2 regions of the Anaerococcoides asporogena genome follow, and region 1 is predicted to be linked to the other one. Evidence: predicted binding sites of a transcription regulator. Region 1 holds the regulator's gene; the other holds the start of a gene.
The links. The regulator Rex, encoded in region 1, represses fermentation and respiration genes when NADH is low (regulators of the CRP and FNR family bind a similar motif). The targets are predictions, from matches to a motif close to ATTGTTAANNNNTTAACAAT.
Positions count from the first base shown of each region.

Region 2: P6M73_RS04555 (acetyl-CoA C-acetyltransferase) is a predicted target of Rex. The motif match lies at 1,375-1,394, and genes of this name have one in related genera.

Region 1 covers NZ_CP120965.1:2,971,477-2,975,996, forward strand. The annotation lists gene gltA (NADPH-dependent glutamate synthase) at 1-398, opposite strand, end outside; gene P6M73_RS13640 (sulfide/dihydroorotate dehydrogenase-like FAD/NAD-binding protein) at 398-1,288, opposite strand; gene P6M73_RS13645 (redox-sensing transcriptional repressor Rex) at 1,641-2,306, opposite strand; gene P6M73_RS13650 (ISL3 family transposase) at 2,538-3,941, shown strand; gene P6M73_RS13655 (alpha/beta hydrolase) at 4,150-4,520, opposite strand, start outside.
Region 2 covers NZ_CP120965.1:959,018-963,537, reverse strand. The annotation lists gene P6M73_RS04555 (acetyl-CoA C-acetyltransferase) at 2-1,183, opposite strand; gene P6M73_RS04550 (PxKF domain-containing protein) at 1,858-2,742, opposite strand; gene P6M73_RS04545 (HYR domain-containing protein) at 2,745-3,527, opposite strand; gene P6M73_RS04540 (ABC transporter ATP-binding protein) at 4,026-4,520, opposite strand, start outside.

The DNA of each region.
Region 1 (4,520 bases):
TTTTCATCAAAGGTTACGCCGTTTTTCCGGTTGGTGTCAGCCACAAACCGCTCGAGCTTTCCGATCGCGACCGGGATGCTGCGAATACCGACAATACAGGAACCCTCACACTGGGTTTCCTGGGGACAGACGCGTCCGCACACTGCGGGCAGAGCGGAATCCTGGGAGATAATCCGTCCGGCTTCTTCAATGTTGCCCTTCTTGACTTCCTGAATGAAGGCAGGGATATTGATGGCAACCGGGCAGGCGCCCACGCAGCGCGGAACCTTGCAGTTCAGGCAGCGTTCTGCTTCGGACATGGCTTCTTCCATGTTGTAGCCATAGCAAACTTCTTCAAAATTCGTCGCACGAATCTCCGGAGCCTGTTCTCTTACGGGTACTCTTTCTTTTTTCAGCATTACTTTGTCTCTCCTTCCGCGCAGCCGCTGCTCTTGTGGCTGGCTCCTTCCTCATGTCTGAGCGTCTTCTGACCTTCCTGGGTCTTGTACATGCTCTGCCGTCTCATCGCTTCATCAAAGTTGATCAGAGCGGCGTCGAATTCAGGACCATCCACGCAGGCGAATTTTACTTTATCGCCAACAGTGACACGGCAGGCGCCGCACATGCCCGTTCCATCGACCATGATGGGGTTGAGGGAAACAATGGTATGAATTCCGCGCTTGAGGGTTTCTCTGGCAGCGAACTTCATCATGATCATCGGCCCAATGGCAATGACCATGTCATATTTCTTGCCGCGGTTGTCCACGAGCTCATTGAACATGGCAGTAACCATACCATTGAATCCATAGGAACCATCATCTGTGCAGACAAACAATTCCTTGGCAACGGCTTTCATTTCTTCTTCCATAATCAGTGTGTTGTGGGTTTTGGTACCGATGATAACATCAGCAGGGAATCCGCGGTCCTTCAGGTACTTAACCTGAGGATAAACCGGAGCGGTGCCAACACCGCCGGCAATAAAGAGGATATTGAGCTTGGACAGCTCTTCATCGCTCATATCTACTAATTCTGAGGGTCTTCCCAGCGGGCAGACTACGTCGTGGAAATAATCCCCTTCTTCCATGGCGGCCATGCGCTTGGTGGAGTCACCCAGTACCTGGTAAACAATGGCAATGGATCCCCTTTCCTTGTCAATGTCGCAGACGGTCAGTGGGATTCTTTCCCCTTTTTCATCGAGTCTGACAATCAGAAACTGGCCGGGCTTGGCAGCCTTCGCTGCACGCTTGGCTTCGATATCCATCCAATAGATACCATCGGCCAGGACTTTTTTACTTAATATTTTGTACATCCCTTAATCACCTCTGTATAATATTTTAACAAATTATTCGAAGTTTTTTAATTCACTATTCTTAATTATACCGATTGACAAGATTTATCATAGTCCCTTTTTAAAAGTTTTCATTGTTATTTTATAGATTAGTAGAAAAAATGAGATTTAGTTCCCATTTTTTCTCTTTTTTAAAAATTCAGGTACTAAACTTTCCCATAATGCAAATCTGGCTTTTTTATAAATAACCGACTTTTGAGGAATCTCAACCGAAATTCTGCTGCAGTCCAAAAAACGGCCGGGTTCCATCCGCAGGGAACCGGCCGTTTAAATCATCCCACCAGACAATCACCGAAATCCGGGAGTCGGCAGTTTATTTTGATTTCTTTTCCTTCTTTTCCCGTTCCTTGACCTTGTCATTCATCAGATATACCAGGGTCAGCAAGGAGTCCGACAGATGGACTGACTCCAATGCGATTTCTTTGGGAACCTGAATGTCAATCGGCGCGAAATTCCAGACCCCTTTGACTCCGCCCCTGACCAGTGTATCTACCGCTTTTTGCGCGACAGAAGTGGGAACACAGATGATCCCAATATCAATCTGGTTTTTGGTCAGGAATTCGTCCATGAGGTCGATGTCGAGAATCTCCACATCCCTGATCTGTAAACCGATCAGTTTGGGATTGGCATCGAAAATGGCTTTTAAATCAAATCCGAACTTATCGAATCGGGTATAGTTGGCGATGGCCTGTCCAATATTGCCGGCGCCGACGATGACGGTTTTGTAGCTTTTGTCCAGTCCCAGGATCTTGCCTGTTTCGGTGAAGAGCTCCCGGACATTATAACCATAACCCTGCTGGCCAAATCCGCCGAAGTTGTTGAAGTCCTGGCGGATCTGAGATGCGGTGAAGCCTATTTTCTCGCTGAGTTCCTTGGAAGAAATGCGATCTACGTCATTACGGAGCAGTTCAGCGAGATGGCGGTAATATCTTGGCATGCGTTTGATAACGGCCATTGAGATTCTTTTTTTCTTGTCCATATTTTATCCTCATACTCTTTCTTATTTATGTTTTTAACATTCTTGTAAATATATTAACATAGCTGGCGTAAATGATTAATAGTTTTTTTGGGTCAATCACAAATTCTGTGGGATTGACCGACTAGATCCATTCCCCAAACCGGCATAACATTTGATAATAGAACGAGCCCCGCGCTATGATGGAAATGCATCTGGACGGATGTACAAATCCAAACACAGCGGAGGCTCTGAATGAATTATACACAGGATGAACAAGCTAATACAATCACTGATTCCCAAAATTATCTGCACATCCCTTCGTCTCTTATTGGGTTTACTAATACGCATAGTTCACAGCATACTGCCGTTTCCGGTAAAAGTGTGATTCAGTTTCATGGAGTCCTCAAGCTAGATGACACCGATCGCGCCTGCCCCAACTGCGGGGGCTTCATGCACATTAACAATACGTCCTCATGCAGTCTCTGGCACCTGAACTTCGGGCACACTTATACGTCCCTGGAGTTCGGCAAGAATCAGTTACTGTGCCCAACCTGCGGGATCACCAAGGTCCAACAGGTGCCCTTTCAGGCACAAGGTCATCGGATCTCGCAACCACTTTTGCAATACACCAGGGACCTTCTCGCCATCGGAACCTACAACCTCAAGCAAGTCGCTGAGATTACTGGTCTTGGCAAGAACACAGTCAAAGCGATCGACTTGAAACGCCTGGAGGAAATGTACACCCTGGACGGCAAGCTCACCAAGCCCCAGAGGCAGGCAAAGTACCTCAGTATCGACGAATTCAAGCTTCACCGAGGCCACCAGTACGCCACCCACATCATCGACATAGAGACTGGCCATATCCTCTGGATCGCCCATGGCAAGCGCAAGCAGGTCGTCTATGACTTCATTGAGCACGTCGGTCTCGAGTGGATGGACGGTGTTGAAGCAGTCGCCTCGGACATGAACTCAGACTTCCAAGAAGCCTTTGAGGAAAAGTGCCCCCACATCCAGCCGGTCTTCGACCATTTCCACATCATCAAGAATTTCAATGACAAAGTGGTCGCTGAAGTGCGCAAAGACGAACAGAGGCGTCTTCAGGCGGTGGGTGAGTACAAAGCTGCTGAGTCCCTCAAGAGGACCCGCTATATCCTGATGTCTTCTCGGAAGACGCTGCAGCGCAAAGACCGGGAGGCCGCGGAGGGCAAACCCTTGTCCAAGGGCGGTACGCTCTTCCAAAGGGCAGAGATCACGCGTCGTCCTGGCAGTGAGGAGAAGTACGACCAGCTCATCCAGGAGAACCAGCTTCTGTTCACAGTTGACCTCGTCAAAGAGATGCTCTCGGAGGCGTACAAGGCCGCCAGTGAGCCGGAAATGGCTAGTCTGATCACGGAGGTCATGGAAGTATGCTATGCCTCGGAGAATAAGCACCTGCAGTGGTTTGGGCGCCTGATGGACAGACATTTTGAAGGGATTATAGCTTATGCGACCTACCGTATTTCGAATGGTCAAATCGAGGGGATCAACAACAAGATTAAGACATTACGTCGACAAGGGTATGGCTATCCAGATGATGAATACTTCTTCCTCAAGTTATTCGATATGAGTCGTAAAACGTACGTAAGGAATCCACCATCCCACAGAATTTATGATTGAGCCGTTTTTTTCGAAAACTTTGCTAAAAAACCTAACTTTTTACATTTTCTTTATGATAAGCCAACAAAAAACAGGCTTTCCTGCCTGTTTTGATGATTGATGCCTCCCCGTTTGCCCGTTCAGGACTATTCTTTAACTGAAGAAAATGAAGGGAAACACAAACGGCAGTACGCCGAAAGAATGATATCTGATAATGAATCCTTTATTCCTAATCCCGATTCTTCGAGCTGGTTATTTTTGAAACCAGCATATGGCGGATCTGTTCGGCAAGATCAAAGTCTGAGTCAGCCAGAAGGGAGTCTTCTCCGGTGGTCAGCTCGGCAAGGACGCTCTCCCGGTTCGGGGCAGTCAGATAGACAGTATCGGTTGGGAGTTTCCCTTTGATTTCCTCTATGGTATTTTCGCTGGACTGTCTATCAGCCAGCTGATATAAAACGATCTTGACATCATTGTCATTGAGATTTGCCTGACTGGAGCAGCCGCCGATGAGGATCAGTCCCGCCACCCGTTCCGAACGATCCGCTGCGATGCAGGCTTTTTCCGCTCCGCTGCCCAGTCCGATCGCTACCCAGCCTGTCT
Region 2 (4,520 bases), 1.7 Mb from region 1:
GTTATTTGCTGCATTTTTCCCAGATCGTTGCTACCCCCATGCCGCCGCCGATGCAGAGTGTTGCCAGGCCTTTCCTGGCATCGGTCTTGAGCATTTCATGAACCAGCGTGACGATAATCCGGGCACCGCTGGCTCCTACGGGATGTCCCAAAGCCAGCGCTCCGCCGTTAACATTCACTTTGCTCAGGTCAAAGCCCAGTTCGCGGGCAACGGCGATGGACTGAGCCGAGAAGGCCTCATTCCCTTCAATGAGATCCAGATCCGCAATGTCCAGTCCCGCTTTAGCCAGCGCCTGTCTGGAAGCAGGCACCGGACCGATTCCCATGATCTTGGGATCGACGCCGCCCTGACCCCAGGATACCAGTTTAACCAAGGGCTTGAGCCCGTATTTCTTGACGGCTTCGCCCGAAGCCAGAACTATGGCGGCAGCTCCGTCATTGATGCCTGAGGAATTGCCGGCGGTCACCCGCCCGTCCTTCTTGAAGACGGCAGACAGTCTGCCCAGGGCTTCCATTGAGGTAGCGCGGGGATACTCATCGGTCTTGAAGTCGATGACTTCTTTTTTCACTTTGATTGGGACCGGGACAATTTCATCGTTGAACCGGCCTTCGGCGATGGCCTTGGCTGCCTTCTCCTGGGACTTCAGTGCAAACTCATCCAGTTCGGTCCGGGTGATGCCCCACTGGTCACAGATATTCTCAGCAGTGATGCCCATGTGGTAATCATTGAACACATCGGTCAGGCCGTCGTTGACCATGGTGTCGACCATGGCCGCATTGCCCATGCGGGCTCCCCACCGGGCAGTGGGCACAGCGTAAGGCGCTGCCGACATATTCTCGGTGCCGCCCACCAGAATTACTTCGGCATCACCGGCGTGAATCGCTCGGGCGGCTTCAATCACAGACTTCATGCCTGATCCGCAGACCATGCCCACCGTATAGGCCGGGACTTCTACCGGGATCCCGGCGCCGATGGCAACCTGGCGCGCGACATTCTGCCCCAGGCCAGCCGTCAGGATGCAGCCGAACATTACTTCATCGAGTTGATCTCCGGTCAACCCCGCTCTTTCCAGAGCGGCCTTTGCCACAATGGATCCCAGCTGAGCCGCCGGTACATCCTTGAGACTCCCGCCATAGTTCCCAATTGCCGTTCTGCAGCAGCTTACCAAAAAAATTTCCTTCATTCTCTTCCTCCCCAATCCAATGAAATATATATCCCGGTGCGAAAGCCAGTACCTGCTTCCATCCCACCTGAATGCCAGTCACCAGTGACTTTCAGCCGATTCTCCCAGTGAACTGTGAACGGCTTTTAATCTATTCCTTGTTTCCATCACTAAGTTTGATTATTGTATCACTTCTGACTAACGTTTTCATTATTGATAATATTTTCTCATTTTCCCTATGAATTTCATTATTCGAAATTACAATCCGTTGATTCCAAAGAAGCAATAAAATCTCCTCACCGGTAAGAGACCGGAATTGAGGAAAGATGTTTAATCCAATTCTGATAAAGTCATTGCCTGCATTGCGCATTGTACGCGGATTCCCCCGAATGAACCCGGAATTCTCTGCTGTCCCTTGGAATCAGACAGGTTTTCATATCGGTAAGTATGAATGCACCTGGCAGCTTCCTCTCCTCATGGTTAAAATCTTGACTTTCAAAAGTCAATCCTGTTTCGCAGCATAATTGAATGCTCCCTCCTGATCAACAGAGCGTTCTGTTGATCAGCAAGGGAGCATTTCTGGATTTTATAAAGGGGATAGAACCTTAAGTCAGTCCATTCTTAGGTCCACTGGGGAATGCCAGAGATTCGGTAATCAGCTTATCGATCATCAGGCATATAAGAACTGCCCAGGTCTATTTCCTGAACTGGAATTTGGCTTCATGGCTGGTGCCGTCCTGAAGTACGACAATCAGTTTCTTGCCTGTGCCGCTCCAGCTCTTTTCTGTTTTCCACACATAGATATACTGGTCAGCAATCGGATCGTAGGTCAGCTTGCTGGCACCTGCGGTAACGGTTGTTTCGACTATATCCGTGTCAGCATCTGTATCCACAATAAATGTCATTACCTTGGGATAGCCTTCAGCCATGATATTGAGTCCCATATCGCCACCGAGACTGAACTTAATCGGAATTGCGCTTCCAGCCTTCGCAATGTTTACTTTGGACATATCCACAGGCTGGAAGAAGCCTTTGAAATCGTACTTTACCGTAACGGTAAATGAACCCGTTGCTGTATTGCCAAAGTCATCCTTGGCTGTTACAACAACTGTTGATGTTCCGAGCGGGAACCAGGTTCCGGAATTCTGTGAATATGTGATCTCAACATCCTGGTCCACCAGATCAAAGGCTGTTGCGGGATCATACTGGACCAGGGCTCCGGCAGAACTTACTGCAGTCACTGTAAGATTGCCTGGGACAGTCAGTTCCGGAGGCGTCGTATCAACCACCGTTACCGTGAACGCTGCTGCAGCTTTGTTTCCTGCTGCGTCAGTGGCAGTCAGGTCAACCGTAGTAGTTCCCAGTAGGAACGTTGACCCGGAAATGGGGGCTGCGATTACTTCGACAGCTTCATCCACAAGATCCCAGGCAGTCGGGTTAAAGGTGACAACCGCACCGGAGGGCCCAGTTGCTTCAGCTGTCATGTCATCCGGTACCGTAATGTCAGGAGGCGTTGTATCCTTAACGGTTACCGTAAAGGTCTTGCTGGCGGAGTTGCCTGCCCCATCTGTGGCCGACACCTTTACCGTCGTGGTGCCCAGGGGGAACGTTGACCCGGAAATGGGGCTGCGATTACTTCGACAGCTTCATCCACAAGGTCCCAGGCAGTCGGGTTAAAGATGACAACCGCACCGGAGGGCCCCGTTGCTTCAACTGTGATGTCATCCGGTACCGTAATGTCAGGAGCTGTCGTATCCACGACAGTTATCAGGAATGAATCCGTGGCGGTATTGCCTTTGCTGTCACTAGCTGTCAGGCTGACTGTTGTTGACCCCAATGGGAATTTCGAGCCGGAGGCTGGCATTGCCGTCACGGAAACGGCTCCGTCCACTGCATCCAGGGCTGAGACGGTGAAATCAACGAACGCTCCATCCGGCCCAGTTGCTTCAACAGTCATGTCGGCCGGTTTTGTTATAACTGGCGATGTTGTATCACTTGGCAGATTGTTTGGAACTATAACGGAATACGTCGCTGCCTTACCCATTTCCAGTGGGTCCGTAGTACTTGTATTGGTTATGTCAAACGCTTCTACTGAAAGATCAAACGTCCCAAAGCCTTGGCCGGAGGCTACCGTTACTTTCCCTTTCTCGGAGAATGTTGTGGTAGTTCCCGGTGACTGAGGATCAACTGTAAAGGACTTGGGGGCTGATCCGGTGAAAACCCCATTGTTCAGGGTCCATTCGGTGTAAATCTGAAATGTAGCAGTACCCGTTTGCTTTTTCTTCACCGTGATGTCGATGGTGATTTCTGCTGAATCACCTGGAATCAGGGTTACTCTGTTAAACGGCGCATTAAGATCAACCACGCTGGTATCAAGAGTACTGGCGAACACGCTGGAGACGGAGCTAAAGAAGAACAATGCAGCAGTGAGAAGTGAGAAGTGAGAGTGCGGTACGCATAATTTTTTTCGGCATGTGTGATTCTCCTCCTGTTAATTTGTGAGTCCGTTATGATTCCTTTTCCTTCTAAAAATAATTCCGTCCGATCCCTCCCATTCGTAGAACAACAGCACCTCCAATACCCTTCAAAGCAGAAGAACTATAATTTTAGAATGATTATATCGTGCAACCAACATTATTAATACTATTATTATTTTACTAAAATATTAATTAACGATAGGTTGTAACCGATATAAAAATGATAATTTAGTAATCAACGCTGATTTGATGGTTGACCGGGCTGAGCAGTAAGACCCGATCCTTGTGACCTCTTCTGACACATGCACCAGGGGCACCTCCCGTCGGAGGTGCCCCTGGTGATCATTCATTCTCGTTATTAAGATGGGGAATGCTGTGCGGGTCTTTTATATCCCTTCGCTTTTGGACTGGTAATGCTGGGCCTGGGCCTGGAACAGCCGGCGATAGAGATTGTCGCTTTCCATCAGTTCAGCATGGCCTGCAAAGGCGACGACTTTTCCCTGATCAAGCAGGAGAATCTTGTCGCAGAACAGGGAGGAACTCATCCGATGAGAGATGAAGACGGTGGTTTTGCCTCGGACCATTTGGGCGAAATGCTGGTAGATCTCGCTTTCGGCAAAGGGATCCAGCGCGGCCGTTGGTTCATCCAGGATCATCAGCTGGCCTTCCTTGAGCATACTTCGGGCAATGGCCAGTTTCTGATTTTCTCCGCCGGAAAAGTCAATGCCCCCTTCATGAACCTGTTTATCCAGATAGGTGTCCAGACCGTGGGGAAGCCTCTCCACTTTATGCTTCATGTCGACCATGGCCAGTCGCTCCCAGATTTCCTGCTCGGTTCGATCCCGGCCCAGATTTTCCTTCAAGGTGAAGGGGAAAAACTG